Regions from separate parts of the Pseudarthrobacter sp. SL88 genome, predicted to be linked through region 1. Evidence: riboswitches for the same ligand, from Rfam matches in the RefSeq annotation. Region 1 holds a riboswitch; each other region holds the start of a gene.
What was found. A riboswitch is a leader RNA that binds a small molecule or an ion and turns the genes downstream of it on or off. The one in region 1 is predicted to bind cyclic di-AMP.

Region 1 (6,193 bases):
CGCTTTACCGGAGCGGAGACGCCGGTGGAGGTTTCGTTCTGCGGCCAGGCGTATACGTCGACGCCGGCCTCGGCCCGGGCAGCCGGGCGGGTACCCGGTTCGGACGTGATGATGGAGGACGCATCCAGGAAAGGTGCCTTGTTGGTGGCGGCGGCGAACTTCGACCCGAACTCACCAAAGGACAGGTGCTGGGCCTTCTTCTCCACGAGGCCGAAGGAGGCAACATCCCAGAAAGCGGTGGAACCGCCGACGCCGAGGACAACCTCGTAGCCCTCGGGCGCCCGGAAAAACCGGCTGAGGCCTTCGCGGACCGAGCCCACGAGGTTCTTGACGGGGGCCTGCCGGTGGGACGTGCCCAGGATGGTCTTCGACGCCGCGGAGAGCGCATCGATCTGTTCCTGCCTGACCTTGGATGGCCCGGCTCCGAACCGTCCGTCCCGGGGCAGGAGGTCGGCAGGAATAGTGATGCTGGTTTCGCTCACGGGTGCTCCAATGTCGGCGGGGAGGTGGCTTTAGCCGGTCGGGCGGACAACGCCGCCCGACAGTCGGCAGTGACTGCCATACAGGCCTTACCCATTCTGCCTGAACCGCCGTAGGCGCGGGAGTCGGAGCCGCTAAAGTCCAAACATTGAGACACTGGTACGTGGGCCGGCAACTATTCGGACTAAGTCAAAATAGGCTAAGCTTGCCTCCGGACTATGTCGCGCCGCATGGCGGCGGACTGTGTAGGACAACGCGGTAGGACAACGCGGAACAACGCAGGGTATTGCGCTCGAGGAGCTGAGCTGGATGACGGATCTGATCGACACTACGGAGATGTACCTTCGGACCATCCTGGAGCTGGAGGAAGAAAACATCGTTGCCCTGAGGGCCCGTATTGCCGAGCGGTTGCGCCACTCTGGCCCCACGGTGTCCCAGACCATCGGCCGGATGGAGCGTGACGGCCTGGTGGTGGTGTCCGGCGACCGCCACCTGGAGCTCACCGAGGCCGGCCGCAAACGTGCCACAGAGGTCATGCGCAAGCACCGCCTTGCCGAACGGCTCCTGGCTGACGTCATCGGCCTGGACTGGGCCTACGTCCACGACGAAGCGTGCCGCTGGGAGCACGTGATGAGCGAGCGCGTTGAGCGCCGGATCTACGAACTGCTCAACCACCCCACCGAATCTCCCTACGGAAACCCGATTCCCGGACTGGCCGCACTGGGCGGGCACCCGGAGCTGTCCTTGGCCGATGGAGCGATCAGCCTCCTTGAGGCCATGAAGACGTACGGCCCCGCCTCTGCCGTGACCATCAGCCGGCTGGCCGAGCCCATCCAGGTGGAACCCGAGCTCCTGTCCCAGCTCGACGAAGGCGGCATCCGCCCCGGAGCAGCGGTATCGCTGGAGCGTGTAGGGGACTACATTTCCGTCCGTGTTCCGGGCATTGAAGGCGCCCTGGAACTGCCTCCTGAAGTGGCTGCCCACGTGTTCGTAGCCGTCAACTGACACCGTTAAAGCCCTGCTTTTACCCCGTGGGAGCTGGATCACGCAAACATAACGGAATTGTTACTAAGGGACTTAAGCCCCTATAGTTGAACGAAAGCGTTGATACTTAAGCGTTACCTGATCTGGAGCCGAGCTCTGCCAGCGGATCAGGAGCACCAAGTCATAACTGGCAGAGGCGGGGGAACCACAACTGGCAGCGGGGGACTGCCTTGGGGTGAAGTCCGTCAGCAGCAAGCCTCTTCCAGTGAAGGAACCTTCCGGGGATTTCTCTGTGCCGCAGCTTGCTTACGGCGGACCGGGTCTGTGAACTCTCTGACCCGAATCCGACAGCTAACTTCGCAGGCTATCCAGAGAGGAACCCTTCTTGACCATGCAGACCCCCCGGGGCCGCCGACGCGCGGCCGGCCCCGCTGCTACGCCGCGTGCTGTCGAAACCGTCCAGGCTGCCGAGACCTCGCGCCCCCGCGATCTCCACCGTGATGCGCGCCGCCGTCGGGGTCCATTCCGCCAGATAACGGAATTCGCCTCGGCCAGCGGCATCGGCCAGAAGGCCGGCATCGCGCTAGCCGCCACCGGCCTGGTGCTCACCGTGACCGTTCCCGTCACCAGTCCCGTCATGGCCACTGACGCCAGCGGAACCGGTGCGGTGGCCGCCTCGTCGGTCACGCCGCAGCCCGAGATTTCCGCGGAAGCAGGCGCCCAGATCGACTTCAGCCGCTCCGCCGTCGTAACCCAGGCGGACCCTGACGGCAAGCTCAAGCAACTGCTCAGCGCCCAGTCCGCAGCGTCGGTCTCCCGTGCTGCGTCCGCCGGTAGCCTCGGGGCTCCGCTGGCCACCATGGCGACGGCATCGCCGTTCGGCTACCGCGTCAGCCCCATCACCGGCGGAACCGGCGACTTCCATCGCGGGCAGGACTATGTTGCCCAGTGCGGTACCTCCGTGATGGCTGCCGCCACCGGAACCGTGACCTTTGTGGGCTGGCACCAGTACGGCGGCGGCAACAGGGTGGTGGTGGACCATGGCAACGGCCTGGAGACCACCTACAACCACCTGTCGTCGTTCAACGTGACCGAGGGCCAAACCGTCTCACGGGGCGACGTCATTGCCCTCAGCGGGACCACCGGCGCTTCCACGGGCTGCCACCTCCACTTCGAAGTCCAGGTCAACGGCGAGGTCGTCGACCCCACCGGTTGGCTCTAGCCAAATGATGGTGGACTCTCGAATGGCTGTGACCCGCCGTGACCTGAATGTGACATTCAAACAAAACTGCTGTACCGTCTAACTCGCGTCAACTTTTCCGAAGTTGACGCTCTTGAGTGGATTGCCTAACTCTGCCACCGCTCAAGGTCCGTTCGCATTTCATCGTCTGGCAGGGGCGGGGGAACCAATTTTGGCCTTCTTGTTTCGAAGGCCTTGGGGTTAAGTCACGAAAGCTTCCTTGGAAGCCGTGTGGCCGGGTGACTCCCATCCGAATCCGACAGCTCACCTCGCAGGCATTGGGAGAGGCTACCTTCGTGTCTTCACGCCATAATGCTGCGCGCCACCGTGCGCAAACGGTTCGTACCAACCCTTTGGGCGCCGTGTCCAAGGCTGTTAGTGCCAATGCCGGGACAGTGGGTCGCCAGGCTGCTGTAGTTGCAGCCGCTTCCGGCCTCGTCCTGGGTATGGGCCTGCCGGCCGTCGCGGATACCACCGCGGGCGTCTCGGCATCCACCGAGTCGGGTTCGGCCCAGACCGCCCTTGCCGTCACCGCGGCACCTACCGCCACTGTTTCCTTCGAGCGCCCGGTCATCAAGACCACCGCCGCTCCGAAGCCGGAGCCGGTACGCACCCAGTCCACAGCTTCAGCAGCACGGGATGCCGGCAACGCCGTCACCGCAGCCGCTGACTCAACCGAAGCTGCTTCCGAGAAGCTCGCGGAGACTGTTTCCTCCGCTGCCACTTCGGGCATCGCAGCTATCGCGTACACCGGCATTGGCCACCCGTACGTGTGGGGCGGCACCACCCCCAATGGCTGGGACTGCTCCGGATTCACCCAGTGGGTCTACGCCCAGGCCGGCATCAGCATCCCGCGCGTCAACGCCTGGAACGCCATGAAGCCCACCTCCACTCCCCAGCCTGGCGACCTCGTCATGCAGAACGGCGGCGCACACGTTGGCATCTACGTCGGCAACGGCATGATGGTCAGCGCGCTCAACCCGTCCCAGGGCACCCTCCTGCACGCGGTTGCCGCTACCGGAACCTCCTCGTTCTACACCATGAACTAGTTCCCGGGGCCACAGGCCCCAGGAACTTTTTCTTTGCCCCCGCTTTTCGCTAAATCACACATCCCCGTTCGGGACGTGCCGGCGTACCCCCAAGATGCCGGCGCGTCCATAACCCCCGTGTTGCCTACAGGCCCGGGGACAACGAAAGAGAGAACTGATGACGACTCGTGCTACCGCACGGCATCGCGCCGAAGTCACCAAGACCAACTCAATCGCCATCATCGCCAAGGCTGTCGGCGGCAACGCCGGCGGCGTTGGGCGCCAGGCAGCGGTTATCGCCGCAGCCTCGGGCTTGGTCCTGACCAGCGGCATCGCCGCAAACGCAGCTGACACCAACATCCAGCGCGACTCCGCTCCTGCATCCGCCTTTGAAGTTGGATCAGCCGTTGAAGCCCCGATCTCCGCGGCGTCCACCATCAACATCTCCTTCGAGAAGCCGGCCGTCAGCACCAGCCCGGCTCCGGTGGTTGAGGCAGAGCCCGAGGTTGAGGTCCAGGAAGCCGCTCCGGCTCCGGCTGCCGAGGCCGCCACCGCCCAGACGGCTGCAGTGCCGAAGGTCACCGCTACAGTCACGGCGCAGCCAGCGTCTGCACCCCAGGCGTCTGCCAGCGGCAAGGGCGCAGCAATCCTTTCCGCAGCCTACGCCCAGCTCGGCGTCAACCAGGACTGCACGATGCTCGTCACCAACTCACTGGCTGCCGTGGGCATCAACTTCCACGACTGGCCCGCCGGTTACCTTTCCCTTGGCCGCACCGTCAGCGCTGCCGAGGCCCAGCCCGGCGACCTGATCTACTACGCCGACGGCGGCGCCGGCATGGCCCACATCGCTGTCTACGCCGGCAACGGCCAGGCTGTGCACGGCGGCTACAACGGCAACCAGACCGTGGTCTTCAGCGCCAACGTCGGTTCCGGACCGGTCTTCATCCGCGTCAACTGATCCCCCCGCGAGGGCTGGCCGGTACGGCCGCCCCTCGGAGTGAAAGGACCCCTGCCCACGCGGCCGGGGTCCTTTGCCGTTCACGGGCGGTGCGCCCCGGCGGCCGTTCCTGACGGTAGGGTGTGCCGTGATTAGCTGATCCTGCATTTCTTTGTTTACTCTTGTGGTGTCGATCCATAGCCCGGACATGCCGAGGGCAGCCGGCCCTCGTGCCCCTGACGGGTGCGGCCGTGAAGAGGTACGTGCATGCGCACTCTCGTTCTGAATGCTGGATATGAACCGCTGGCGGTTATTACTTTCCGCCGGGCGCTGGTGCTTGTGCTCACGGGCAAGGCAAGCGTGGTTGCCGAGGGCGAGGATCCCGTTGTGGGTCCGCAGGAAATCCTGGGCCGCCCCTCCGTGATTCTCCTCAACCGCTACATCCGGCCCAGATACAACCATGCCACCGCCGTCAGCCGGCGCGGCGTCCTGAGACGCGATGGGCACAAGTGCGCTTACTGCGGAAAAGCGGCGCACACGATCGACCATGTGCACCCCAAGTCACGGGGAGGGGCGGACTCCTGGGAGAACCTGGTGGCAGCCTGCCTGCGCTGCAACAACGTTAAGGGCGACCACACGCCCGCTGAAATGGGCTGGAAGCTGCGATTCGAGCCGGCACCGCCGCACGGCACCATCTGGCAGATCAAGGAACTGGAAAAGCCCACGCCGGCGTGGGACCCGTTCCTCCTGCCGGAGCGGGCCGCGTAAGGTGCGCTGTTTGTCTGGCCGGTCCTGACGTGTTGCCTGCGCTGGCCGCCTGGCCTGACCGCCTGACCGCCTGACCTGCCGAGTGCCTGGACTGTCCGAAGGGCGTCCGGCACTGGCTACGCTTGGACCATGCAAGACGACGTGCCGGCCTTTGATGCCCTCATCCTGGCGGGAGGCCGATCCTCGCGGCTGGGCGGCGTCCCGAAACAGGGGCTGCTGTTTCGCGGCACCACCCTCCTTGGCCGGGCCCTGGCTGCGGCTGAGGGAGCCCGGGCCACCGTGATTGTCGGCCCGGATCCCGGACCTTTGCCTCCCGGAGTGCTCACGTGCCGTGAAGAGCCGGAGTTCGCCGGCCCCGCAGCGGCCATCGCCACGGGCCTGGATGTCCTGGACCGGGCGGGGGCCGGCGCTCCGCACACCCTCGTCCTGGCCTGTGACATGCCCCTGGTTTCCGGGGCTGTGCGGACCCTCCTGCATGAGTTGTCCACGGGGCTTGGGGCGGGGTCTTATGTGGCCTTTGCCGCGGATGAAAACGGTGTGGGGCGGATGCAGCCGCTGGCCGGAATTTATAGCACGGACATGCTAAAAAAGTCCGCCCGCGGGATGGCTGCCACAGGCCGGTTGGTCAACGGATCAGTCCGCTCACTCCTTGCTAGTCTGGACGTGCAGCTTGTCGCCGTTCCGGCCGCTTACACGGCAGATGTGGACACGTGGGACGATGCCGCCGCATTGGGGATTGCCGCCGGCAGCCCGGAC
Region 2 (6,193 bases), 150 kb from region 1:
GGGAACGTCGTGCGTGCGCTGACGGGCGTCGAGTAAAGCGCGAACAGGGCAAGGCCAAGGAAGCCTCTGGTCACCAGCCGAAGCGGTGCGGCTACAACCGTGTCCGGTGATCCGCGAAGAAGTCGCGCAGCAGCACGGAGCTCTCGCCTTCCCGGATGCCCGGGTAGACCTCCACCCAGTGGTTGAGCCGCCGCTCGCGGAGAATGTCGAACACGGACCCCGCGGCGCCCGCCTTCTCGTCCCAGGCGCCGAACACCACCCGGGGAATCCGGGCCAGGACGATCGCGCCGGCGCACATCGCGCACGGTTCCAGCGTGACCACCAGCGTGCAGTCGGACAACCGCCACCCGTCGTCCGGGCCGCCGGCGAGCCGTGCCAGTTCCCGCAGCCGCTCAGCAGCCTGGCGGAGGGCCACAACCTCGGCATGGGCGGTGGGGTCCCCAAGCTCTTCCCGCTGGTTCCGTCCGGAACCCAGCACCTCGCCGTCGGGCCCCAGCACCACGGCGCCAATGGGGACATCGCCGGTAGCGAGCGCCGCGCGGGCCTCCGCCAGGGCGAGGCCCATCCACTCGTCGTAACTGTTCGATGCGGAGACCATGGCTCAATGATAGTTTCGGGGGATAGTAAGCCTGCGTACTGAATGCCGGGGAGGCGCCGTGAGTACCGTTCGGGACCGCGTGGACCGTTGGATCAAACCGTATGCCGCCTTGTGGCTGACCATGGCGGTGGGCGGAACCCTGATTGTCGCCATGGCCCTCCTGGGTGCCGAAGTGTATTCGGACGTGGTGGATGATGAAGGCCTTGCGAGCCTTGATATCCCCGCCCTGGACTACGCCCAGTCACTGCGCAATCCCGGATTGGATGCGTTCGTCACGGGTTTCACCAACATTGGCGGCGGCATTGGCATGCCCATCCTCGCCACGCTCCTCACCGCGTGGCTGACCTTCCTCAGCAGGTCGTGGCGCCCGCTCCTCCTTGTAGGCGGTGCAGCTGCGGTTTCCACCGCGGCCACCACCCTGGGCAAGCGGCTGGTGGGCCGGACCCGGCCGGACCACTCCGAAGCTGTTCCGCCCTACGAAGACTCACCGTCGTTTCCCAGCGGGCACACCCTCAACACCACGGTGGTGATCGGCGTGCTGGTGTATATCATCTGTCTGCAGTTCCAGGTCCTCAGCGCGCGCATCACGGCCATCACCGCGGGTACCGTCTTCATTGTGTCCATGGGCCTGAGCAGGGTTTTCCTGGGCCACCACTGGTTGACCGATGTTATTGCCGGCTGGACGCTGGGCCTGGCCTGGGTCGGATTCGTCATCCTGGCCCATCGGATGTTCCATCTGATCCGGCGGCGGGAGCACGCGGGGCCCGCGCCATCGTTTGAGCGTCCCGTGGTGCGCGATGTCGTCGCAGACGCCATGCACCACGACAGCGCAACGCATGGCCGCGGAACGGACCACGACGGCGGGACTCACTTAGGCGGAACGGACCACGGCGGCGGGACTCACCCAGGCGCGCATCCAGGCAGCCGCGTCAGGCATCAGGAGCCCGGAGTAGGGGACTCCGGCAGGGACAGCGCCGGATGATAGCTTTGAGCAATGCGCACTCTCGTTGTGGACCACCCGCTGGTCGCCCATAAGCTCACTGTCCTCCGGGATAAGAACACCCCTTCGCCCGTGTTCCGGCAGCTGACCGAAGAGCTAGTGACACTGCTGGCGTACGAGGCCACGCGCGAGGTTCGCACCGAACCGGTCACTATCGAGACTCCGGTCAGCACCACGGTGGGCACGGCCTTCACCAAGCCCACCCCTCTGGTGGTCCCCATCCTGCGCGCCGGCCTCGGCATGCTGGAGGGCATGACCAAGCTGGTCCCCACTGCAGAAGTGGGTTTCCTGGGCATGGCCCGGGACGAGGAAACCCTGGACATCATCACCTACGCCGAGCGCCTGCCTGAGGACCTTACCGGCCGGCAGGTCTTCGTTCTGGATCCCATGCTGGCCACCGGCGGAACCCTGCGCGAGGCCATCAAGTTCCTGTTCAAGCGCGGGGCGTCGGACGTCACGTGCATCTGCCTGCTGGCGGCCCCGGAGGGCCTGGCCAAGCTGGAGGAGGAACTGGGCGAGGCAAACGTGCACATCGTCCTTGCGTCGATTGACGAGAAGCTGAACGAAAAGTCCTACATCGTGCCCGGCCTTGGAGATGCGGGAGACCGGCTGTACGGCATCGCCGGCTGAGGTTCAAGCCTTCCGCGCACAAGTCCCCGGCCGTAGCCTGTGGCAATGGACTGGAAACTTGAACTCGTGTTTGTCCCCGTGTCCGATGTGGACCGCGCCAAGGATTTCTACGTTAATAAAGTGGGTTTCAACGCCGACTTCGACGAACGCCCGTCGGAATCCATCCGCTTCGTGCAGCTGACCCCGCCCGGTTCAGCGTGTTCCATCTGCATCGGGGAAGGCCTCACTGACGCTCCTCCGGGCACCGGCTCCAACCTGCAGCTGGTGGTCAGCGACATCCAGGCCGCCCACGACCACCTGAAGAACAATGGGGTGGCGGTCAGCGATGTGGACGTTCAGGACTGGGGGCACTTCGTGTACTTCGCGGACCCGGACGGCAACCGCTGGGCCGTCCAGTACATTCCGGGACGGTAACGGCACGTCCCAGCCCCAAACCGCTCGGTGGCCGTTAGCGCCAATCCCAAAAATGGCTACCTAACGCACGGGGTAATTGGTGCCTCGCAGGAAGGGCTGCAGATACGACGACGGCCGCCGCTGAACCGGTAGGGTTCGGCGGCGGCCGGTCGAAAGGGCCTCAACGTGTGAAGGTTTTTAGTACCAGTTGTTGCCCAGGTGGAAGTTCAGGGCGCCACACGGGGACTGGTAACGCTCCTTGATGTAGTTCAGGCCCCAGTTGATCTGAGTGCGGTAGTTGGTCAGGTAGTCGGGGCCGGCGCTCGCCATTTTTTCGGCGGGGAGGGACTGCACGATGCCGTAAGCGCCGCTGCTGGCGTTGGTGGCGGTGGTGGTCCAGTCGGATTCCTTAGTCCACAGGGTGACCAGGCACTGCATCTGGTCCTGCGCCCATCCGTAGCTGGCCAGCTGGCCGGACGCGTAGGCCTGTGCGCCGGCAGGATCGTTGACGGCGACGACGGGAGCAGGCTCGGGAGCGGGAGCGGGAGCGGGAGCAGGCTCCGGTGCGGGAGCAGGTGCCGGTTCCGGTGCAGGAGCCGGGGCGGGCGCTGCGGCCGGGGCAGGTTCCGCAGCGGGTGCGGGCGCCGGTGCCGCCTCCTGGGGCTGCACCTTGAGTTCGGCGGGCGCCGAGGCCGCAGGGTTAGACCGGATTTCGCTCTTCTCGATGCTCATCTGGGAATCGGTGGCAGCGGGGGACTCGGAGCCGGTAGCTGCCACGCCGGAAAAGCCGTCCGTGGCCTGGCCTGCGGCGCCTACGCCCACCAGCATGGCTGCGGAGACTGCGAGGACCGCGGCGCGCTTGCCGAAGGAAGACTTCTTGCGGGTTTCAGGCTGCGCGCTGTGGCTCGGGGCCGATTTTGGGCGCGGTTTTACCGTGAATTTAGACATGTTTGTTTCGCCTCTCACACCTGCGGAGTTAGCTGTCGGGTTCGGATGAGGGCATCCGGCCGCACGGCAAATACACGTGCTGGCTTAACCCCAAGGGCAGTACTGCGTTGCCCGGGACGTGGGTCCCCCGCCTCTGCCTCAGTTCAAGCGAAATCCGGGAAGTGGCAGAGCTTGGCGTCATCCGGATATGCGGCCCGAACGGGAACCGCACTCTATCGACGGTACAGGAGAGCGGCGCTTAAGTCACATTTAGGTAACAGACGTCACGACGACGGCGCGTCGCCTTGGCGAATTCAGGCCACGGTCGGCAGGCGAAGCGCAAACTCCGTCATCCCCGGCCGTGATGTGACCGTTACCCGCCCTCCGTGGGCTTCCACGATGGACTGGACAATGGACAGGCCCAGCCCGCTGGTGCCCTCGGCAACGGCCGCGCCGGCCTGGTCGCCGCTGCCCTTGCGGGCCGCGTCTGCGCGGGCGAAGCGCGAAAAGACGTGGTCCACGAAGTCAGCCGGAATGCCTCCGCCGTCGTCCGTGACCGTCACGACGGCGGCGCCGTCGGGTGCCGTACCGACGCCGGCCACCACGGTGGTTCCGGCAGGGGTGTGTTTCCGGGCGTTGGACAGCAGGTTCATGAGTACCTGCCGCAGCTGCGCGCCGTCCCCGTTGACCAGCACCGGCTCCGCAGGAAGATCCAGCCGCCAGGTGTGGCTCGGGGCCATGACTTTTTCGTCGCTGACGCTTTCCACCACCAGCTGCGTCAGGTCCACCTCGGCCAGCTTGAGCGGCTGGCCCTCATCCAGCCGCGCCAGGAGCAGCAGGTCCTCCACCAGTGCCGTCATCCGCTCGGACTGGCTTTGGACCCGGGCCAGCGATTTCTGCCCATCGGGAGTGAAGTCCTCCGTCATCCGCATCAGCTCGGTGTAGCCGCGGATGGCGGTCAGCGGGGTGCGGAGCTCGTGCGAGGCGTCCGCCACGAACTGGCGCACCTTGGTTTCGCTCTTCTGCCGGGCTTCCAGGGCGCTGGCTACGTTGTCCAGCATGAGGTTCAGTGCATGCCCCACACTGCCCACCTCCGTGCCGGGGTTGGAGTTCGACGGCGGCACCCGCACGGCGAGCGCCACCTCACCGGCGTCCAGGGGCAGTTCAGACACCCTGGTGGCAACTTCGGAGAGCTGTTCCAAGGGTTTCATTGTGCGGCGGATCAGTACGGTCCCCACGAGGCCGATCAGCAGCAGGCCGCCCAACGACACGAACACGAAGGTCCACACCAGGGACCTGAGGGTACTTTCCTTGGTAGCCAGGGGGAGTCCTGTGACCAGGACATCGCCGGAGTTTGTCTGGACCGCGATCAGCCGGTAATCACCGCTGGACATCGAACGGTCCACGGGCCGGGAGTTGGCGTCGAGCGCAAGGAGCGTCTCCTTGTCCTCCGTGGACAAGGGCTGGCGGGTGGTGTCAGAGGCGAGGAAGCCGCCGGAACTCACCTGGCCGTTGCGGATGCTCGCGTTCACGGTGCCGATTCTCTGGCCCCGGGCGTCCAGGGGGTCCCGTCCGTTGAAGCCGCCAAACGGCGGGCGGCCGGGGTTGTCGGCAAGGTTTGCGGCTTGGCTGAGCTGGTCATCAAGCTGCCGGGTCAGGAAGGCGTCCATCGATGCGTAGCTCACGATGCCAACGGCACCGCAGATGGCGATAAGCAGGGCCATGGCCAGGGCAATCAGGCGGGTGCGCAGGTGCCAGGTTGCCGGCCTGAGCCAACTCCGGGCGTAGGGAGCTTCTGAAGTGGCCATGGCGTGCTACTCCGCCGGCTTGATGACGTAGCCGGCCCCGCGGACGGTGTGGATCATGGGCGGATGGACGGCGTCGATCTTTTTGCGGAGGTAGGAGATGTAGAGCTCCACAATGTTGGCCTGGCCGCCGAAATCGTAGTCCCACACCCGGTCAAGGATCTGGGCCTTGCTGATGACACGCTTGGGGTTTTCCATGAGGTAGCGGAGCAGCTCGAACTGGGTGGCCGTCAGCTGCACATCATCCCCGGCGCGGGTGACTTCCCGGGTGTCGACGTTGAGCACCAGGTCGCCCACCACCAATTCGGCAGTGTCCATGGCTGCGACGCCTGAGCGCTGAACCAGCCGGTGCAGGCGGAGGATGACTTCCTCCATGCTGAACGGTTTGGTGACATAGTCGTCACCGCCGGCGGCCAGGCCGACGATGCGGTCCTGGACTGCGTCCTTCGCGGTCAGGAAGAGGGCGGGCACCTCCGGCGCGAAGGCGCGGATCCTGCCCAGCAGCTCCACGCCGTCGAACCCTGGCAGCATTACGTCCAGCACCAGGACGTCGGGGCGGAAGTCCTTGGCCAGCTTCACCGCCTCGGGCCCGTCCGCTGCCACTGCCACGGACCACCCGGCCATCCGCAGGCCCATGCTCATCAGCTCGGAAAGGCTGGGTTCGTCATCCACCACCAGGGCGCGGATGGGGGAGCCGTCCGGATGGGAGAGCTTGGGGAGGTTGTTGGTCATGGAGTGCGAGGTGGCCATGGGACAACTCTCCGATCCTTCGATATAGGCGGGCTTTGGGCTACCTGTGCCCCAGCTGTGAATCCCAGCCTAGCCAGCTGGGCGTCGCAG
Region 3 (6,193 bases), 1.4 Mb from region 1:
GGAGGCGGAGGAAGCTCCGGACCCCAAACTCCTGGTGCTCAACGAACCGCTTGCCGGAGAACTGGGGCTCGACCCTGGGTACCTGGGCTCGGAAGAGGGAGTGCGGTTCCTGCTGGGCAACCACGTGCCGGAAGGGGCCACGCCCGTGGCCCAGGCCTACGCCGGGCACCAGTTCGGCGGCTATTCGCCCCTCCTCGGTGACGGCCGTGCGCTGCTGCTGGGTGAGCTGCAGGATGCCCGCGGACGGTTGAGGGACCTGCACCTGAAAGGCTCCGGCCGCACGCCGTTCGCGCGCGCCGGTGACGGCCGTGCCGTCGTCGGGCCCATGCTGCGCGAATACGTGGTCAGCGAGGCCATGCACGCCCTCGGCATCCCCACCACCCGTTCCCTTGCCGTCGTGGCTACCGGACGGCATGTACGCCGGGATGACATGCTGCCCGGCGCCGTGCTGGCCCGGGTGGCCGGTAGCCACCTTCGGGTGGGTAGTTTCCAGTATGCGCGGGCCACCGAAAACACGGAGCTCCTGCGCCGGCTGGCGGACCACGCCATCAGCCGTCACTACCCGGATGCTGCTGCGGCGGACAACCCCTACCTCGCCCTCTATGGGGCGGTGGTGGCGGCACAGGCCTCGCTTGTGGCGCAGTGGATGCTGGTGGGGTTCGTCCACGGTGTGATGAATACAGACAACATGACCATCTCCGGGGAAACCATCGATTATGGCCCCTGTGCCTTCATCGACGCGTTCAACCCGGCCGCCGTGTACAGCTCCATCGACGTCGGCGGCCGGTATGCGTACGCCAACCAGCCGGTCATGGCCGAATGGAACCTTGCCCGCCTCGCCGAAGCCATGCTGCCGCTAATTGACGAAGACCAGGAGGCAGCGGTTCCGGTGGCCGTGGAGGCGCTGGGTGGATTCCGGCGGCAGTACAGTGCGGCGTGGTTCGGCGGCATGGCCACCAAGCTGGGCCTTGCGGCGGGGAAGCCGGGGACCGCAGCAGGCGAGGAGGTCTCGGACCTGGTGGACGGGGTCACCGGCATCCTCAAGGACGGCCCCGTGGACTACACGCTCTTCTTCAGGAACCTGGCCAAGGCAGCCCGGGGTGACAGCCGGCCTGTCCGCGGCATGGTCATGGACTTGGCCGCGTACGACGCATGGGCCGAACGCTGGCAGGAGCTGGGGCCGGACGCCGGGCTGATGGACCGCACCAATCCCGCGTACATTCCGCGGAACCACCTCGTCGAAGAGGCGCTGGCCGCGGCTACCGGCGGGGACCTGGAACCACTGCACCGGCTGCTGGAAGCGGTAGCGGCGCCGTACAGCGAACGCCCCGGCCTGGAGCGGTACGCCGAAGGCGCCCCGGAGGACTTCGGGACGTACATGACCTTCTGCGGCACCTGAACAAGGAAAGGCAGCAAAAAGGGCGGTAGCCGGGGTCTCCCGGCTACCGCCCTTTTGCAGCTCTATGCGCTGAAAGCTACGTGCTCAGCAGGCTATGCGACCCGTACGTACGAGGCTGCACCAACCCAGCTGACGGAGTGCACCTGGGTCTGGCTGCCGTTGACGCCGCCGCTGACCATCTGGCCGTCACCGGCGTACACGCCGACGTGGCCTGCCGAGATGACGAGGTCACCCGGGGCGGGTGCGCCCACTACGGTGCCGTACTGGTAGAACTGGCCGGGAGCCAGGTCACCAACGGACTTGCCGACGGCGCGCAGGGCCTTCTCCACCATGGCGGTGCAGTCCTGGGTGACGCCCACCTGGCCGTACGCGTTGGCCAGGATGGCGGCGCCGGTGCCCGAGCCGGTGGCCGCAGGCGTTGCAGAGGCGTAACCGAGGTTCATGCCGGTGTTGGCGGGAGCGGCGCTTGCGGTCTGGACAGGTGCCGCGGCCGGAGCAACGGCCGGAGCGGCCGGTGCTGCGTAGCCGGCGCCCGGGATCGCAATCTGGTCGCCCGGGTAGATGATCGAGGAAACGTCGAGGCCGTTGGCTGCCAGGACGTCGTTGAGGCCAACCCCGTAAGCGGACGCAATGGCGCCGAGGGTGTCGCCGGAAGCAACCGTGTGGACGTTGCCGGCAGCCGCGGCGGGTGCAGCCGCTACGGGTGCGGCAGGTGCCGAGTATGCCTGGACATTATTGGTTTCGGTGCTGTCCGGGCCGGTCACGCCTGCATGTGCCGGAGCTCCGACGCCGAACGCAATGCCCGATGCTGCGGCTACCGCCAGTGCCGGGCGTCCGAAGGTCCGGGCCTGGGCCTTGGCCGTCACGGCCAGGCCCTGCAGCGCGATGGAGCCGGCCGGAGTAGCGCGGTGACGGGCGGTGATGAAATTTTTTGACACGGTTGATCGCCTCTCCCATGCCTGCGGGGTGAGCTGTCGGGTTCGGGCTGGAGATGCCCGGCCGGTAGCGCACTTCGTCAGGGACGGAAGGCGATATCGACTTAACCCCAAGGCTTCGGTGAAGCCGCGGAAACTTGGTTCCCCCGTCCCTGCCAGCTGGAAAGCGATTGAATCCCGGTTCAGCGGCAGGGCTCGGCAAGCTGAGGGGAATGTCCCGCTTGGGAGGGACACGTGTATGACCATAACCCGACGTTCACCGGATTGTCACATTTGAATAACATGCGAGGCAGTCCTCTCGGATGAAGGCCTCCTCCGCAGGGCCTTCCGGAACGCCGCGGTGACCTCGGATGATGCGCGGGTCCTAGCCGTTTTGGCATGCCAACGTAACAAAGTCATAAAGTTGCGCACGCAACAGCCCGCCGGCTGCCACTTTCAGGACACCTTCCCGCGCTCCGGCGGTAACGGTGAGGGGCAGCAGGGTTCCCACTTTGTCGTCCGCGACGGCGTGCGGATCGCACCGGGCGGGACGCACCCGCAGGGCCAGGACCGTTTCGGGTTCCCCCGGCCGGACCGCCACGTCCCGCGGCCACGGCTCAACCCCGTCCTCCGCCAGCAGGGGCGTGCCGCCCACGCTGTGCAGCGTGAGGGACGGCGTCCCGGCGGGGGCCATCTGCCGTGGGCTGATGCGGAGGCGGACGACGGCGGTGCGGCCGTCCGCCGCCACCTCAAGGTGCTGGTCCAGGGCCAGCCCGGCCACCTTCGCGGCGTCCGCGGCCAGGCAGAGCTCGGAATTGTTGCGCGGCAGCACGCCGAAGGGATCCGGGGCCGGGAGGGTCAGTGCTGCCGGTTGCCGTCCGGCCGTAGCGACGGAAACCGTGGCGCTGGCCTGCGACGATGCCGTTGCCGGCTCGGCACAGGCCGGAGGTGGGAGCTGTGCGGGCACGCTCTTGGGTTGGTGCGGCGGAAGCTCCAGGCCGCCCGCCGGTGGCGTCCACTCGATGTCCCCGTCGAACAGCGGGGAACTGACGCGCGCCGCGTCCACAGTCACGGGACTGTCCGTGGTGTTGGTGAGCTGGAGCAGGATGGCGTGCTGCCCGTACTGGTCGCGGGACTGGTTTAGCTCGATGGTGACCGGTCCGGGCGCCGCGGAAGCGGGGGACGCCGCCGGGGCGGGCTGCTGTGGGGTGCGGGCCGAAACCGCCAGCACTGCTGCGGTCAGCAACGGCAGCAAGCAGCGCACGGTTACCGGTTTTGCTGTCCGTCCGGGGGCAGGGGGCCGGCGGGCTGGTGTGGCGCTTGGTGTGCTGGCGCCGGCCATGGGCACAGTCTAGGGCTGCGGCGTGCCTTCCGTCTCTGCTGGATAACGATCCGCAGCAGCAAGCCCTCAACCTGTGGTTGAGGCCGGTAGGCTACGGGACTATGCCCCTGTTCGTTACCAAACTGAAGTCGCCGGTGCTCGGGGGACTCCTGGTGTTTGCACTGCTGGGACCGGCAGCCCTTGCGCCGGCGTCGGCCTCGGGGCGCGCGCCGGAGGGGTACCCCTCCTGGGAGGACGTCCGGAAGGCCAGGAAATCTGAAGCGGGCGCAGCGGCGGAAATCACCCGGATCGGCAGCCTCCTCGCCGGTTTGCAGGCGGATTCAGAAGCGCTCGGTGGGGCGGCCGTTGCCGCTGCGGCGGATTACGCCGCTGCCGAGGCGGCACTCACTGCAGCCAACAGCCGGGTCGATGCGTTGGCTGCGCAGTCAGCAGCAGCCAACGGGGAACTCCGGCAGCACCGCAGGGAAATCGGCGCCCTTGCCGTGCAGTCGTACAAGACGGGTGCAACCACGGCCGGATTCTTCATCGCCCTGGACGCCCTTGAGTCCGGCAGCGTCCACGGACTCAACATGGTGGAGCTGGTGGGCGCGAAGACAGCCGGCCTGGTGGACCGGGCGGCATCCGCCGCAAGAGTGGCATCGTCCCTGGGTGAGCAGGAGAAAGCCGCGCGGTCCGAGCGGGAAAACCTGTCCAGGGAGGCCGGAGCCAGGCTTGCCGGGGCCAGGTCGGCGCAGGATGCGGTGGCCCGCCACATCGCTGAAGAGCAGCAGCACGGTGGCCAGCTCACGGCCCAGCTGGCCTCGCTCAAGGGAACAACCGCGGCCGTGGAGGGGGAGTTCCGGCAGGGACAGGCCGCCCTCGCCGCATATGAGGCCTCGCAGTCAGCAAAGCGGGCCGCTGCACAGGAACAGGCGCAACGGGAGTCGGACCGGGCAGCGAAGGCCGCAGCAGACGCCCGCGTGGAGGGACCACGGCCCGCGCCCGCGGGCCCGGTCGACCCCGCTCCGGCGGACCCGATCCCGGCGGGCCCAGTCCCGGTGAACCCCGCACCGGCGGCCCCGGCCCCGGCCCCCGGACCGCCGGTCCGGCCGGTGCCGCCGCCCGTCGTCGTACCTTCTGTTCCCGGTGGTGCTGTCAACGATCCTGCCGGAGCGAAGAGCTACGCCGCCGGACGCCTGGGCGCCTACGGCTGGGGCCAGGACCAGTTCCTGTGCCTGGCGCAGCTATGGACCAAGGAGTCGAACTGGCAGACCACGGCCACCAACCCCTACTCGGGCGCCTATGGGATCCCCCAGGCATTGCCGCCGGGGAAGTATGCAAGCGCCGGCAGTGACTGGCTGACCAGTTACCGGACCCAGGTTGAGTGGGGGCTGGGTTACATCCGCGACAGGTACGGCTCGCCCTGCGGCGCCTGGAGCCACTCAATGGCGAACAACTGGTACTGACGCAGGACTAGGCTTTTCCCATGGCTGACTACGAACGCTTCCGGCTGCTGCTCGAAGAGGAACGGCAGCTGAAACTGGCCCTGCTGCCGGCGTTGCGGGCGGACATCGCCGCAGCCAACTCCGCCCGCCAGGGAGCCAACGCGGACGACGAACACGATCCCGAGGGTGCCACCATCGCCTTCGAGCTGTCCCAGGCCTCGGCGCTGCTGAACCAGAGCTCAGCCGGCCTGGACCAGGTGGAAGCAGCCCTCGACCGGATCGCCGCCGGAACCTATGGCAGCTGCGCCGTATGCGGCCGGCCCATCGCCGAAGGCAGGCTCGAAGCCCGGCCCTGGACGCCATACTGCATCGACCACGCAGCCGCGGGGCACTTGTGACCACCGGTTCGGACGCCGTCGCCGAGGCGGCCGGTTTCATCGACCGCACGCTGCAGAACGAGGGCGCGTGGTACCGCGCGGACGACGTCGGCAGCAGGTTTGGCGGCGCCCTGGGCTCCTACGGTTCATCAGTGGGCGCGGTCCGCGGAACCATCCGCGACGCCCTCCGCAAGTTCAAGGACCTGGACCCACGATGCCGTGGTCCAGCTTGCCTCGGCACTGTGGGGCCAGCCGAAACCGGGCGCCCGTCCGGTCTTCGAACGCCGCCAGGCGGCGGTGGTGCTGCTACAGTCGCGGGTGGCCCTGCTGCGGCACTCGGATCTGACCCGCGTTGAGGGTTTCCTCCGGTCCGCGCACGCAACGGAACTGGCCGATCCGCTCGTCACCGACGTCCTGCGCCCGCTCCTGGACAGGCTGGAGCACCGCAACCGGCAGCGCGCAGAAACCGTCCTGGCCCGATGGGGTGCCGACCCGGACACCCACCTGCGGGCGGCAGCAGCAACACTGTCCCACCAAATAGGAGAATGACGATGGACGATCCCTTTAACCTCGAGCGTTTCGTTGCAGCCCAGGACGGCGGAACATACGACCAGGCGCTGGCCGAGCTCCAGCTCGGAAACAAGACAGGCCACTGGATGTGGTTCATCTTTCCCCAGATCGCAGGCCTGGGGCAGAGCGCAACATCCCGCAAATACGCCATTGACTCCCTGGCGGAG

Region 2: another riboswitch for cyclic di-AMP. It lies ahead of OVA06_RS14655 (hypothetical protein); the one in region 1 lies ahead of OVA06_RS14015 (C40 family peptidase).
Region 3: another riboswitch for cyclic di-AMP. It lies ahead of OVA06_RS07790 (C40 family peptidase); the one in region 1 lies ahead of OVA06_RS14015 (C40 family peptidase).

The regions. Positions count from the first base shown of each region.
Region 1 covers NZ_JAPPRD010000001.1:3,101,425-3,107,617, reverse strand. The annotation lists gene serC (phosphoserine transaminase) at 1-482, opposite strand, end outside; gene OVA06_RS14025 (metal-dependent transcriptional regulator) at 790-1,485, shown strand; cyclic di-AMP (ydaO/yuaA leader) riboswitch at 1,627-1,845, shown strand; gene OVA06_RS14020 (M23 family metallopeptidase) at 1,856-2,686, shown strand; cyclic di-AMP (ydaO/yuaA leader) riboswitch at 2,815-2,996, shown strand; gene OVA06_RS14015 (C40 family peptidase) at 3,067-3,753, shown strand; gene OVA06_RS14010 (NlpC/P60 family protein) at 3,911-4,690, shown strand; gene OVA06_RS14005 (HNH endonuclease) at 4,937-5,437, shown strand; gene mobA (molybdenum cofactor guanylyltransferase) at 5,567-6,193, shown strand, end outside.
Region 2 covers NZ_JAPPRD010000001.1:3,251,409-3,257,601, reverse strand. The annotation lists gene OVA06_RS14680 (glycosyltransferase family 4 protein) at 1-36, shown strand, start outside; gene OVA06_RS14675 (nucleoside deaminase) at 92-598, opposite strand; gene OVA06_RS14670 (phosphatase PAP2 family protein) at 657-1,580, shown strand; gene upp (uracil phosphoribosyltransferase) at 1,593-2,228, shown strand; gene OVA06_RS14660 (glyoxalase superfamily protein) at 2,274-2,642, shown strand; gene OVA06_RS14655 (hypothetical protein) at 2,820-3,569, opposite strand; cyclic di-AMP (ydaO/yuaA leader) riboswitch at 3,572-3,729, opposite strand; gene OVA06_RS14650 (sensor histidine kinase) at 3,863-5,356, opposite strand; gene OVA06_RS14645 (response regulator transcription factor) at 5,363-6,103, opposite strand.
Region 3 covers NZ_JAPPRD010000001.1:1,690,727-1,696,919, forward strand. The annotation lists gene OVA06_RS07785 (protein adenylyltransferase SelO) at 1-1,399, shown strand, start outside; gene OVA06_RS07790 (C40 family peptidase) at 1,492-2,337, opposite strand; cyclic di-AMP (ydaO/yuaA leader) riboswitch at 2,341-2,513, opposite strand; gene OVA06_RS07795 (hypothetical protein) at 2,699-3,577, opposite strand; gene OVA06_RS07800 (lytic transglycosylase domain-containing protein) at 3,757-5,100, shown strand; gene OVA06_RS07805 (TraR/DksA family transcriptional regulator) at 5,121-5,477, shown strand; partial or broken gene OVA06_RS07810 (DNA alkylation repair protein) at 5,474-6,005, shown strand; gene OVA06_RS07815 (DUF1810 domain-containing protein) at 6,008-6,193, shown strand, end outside.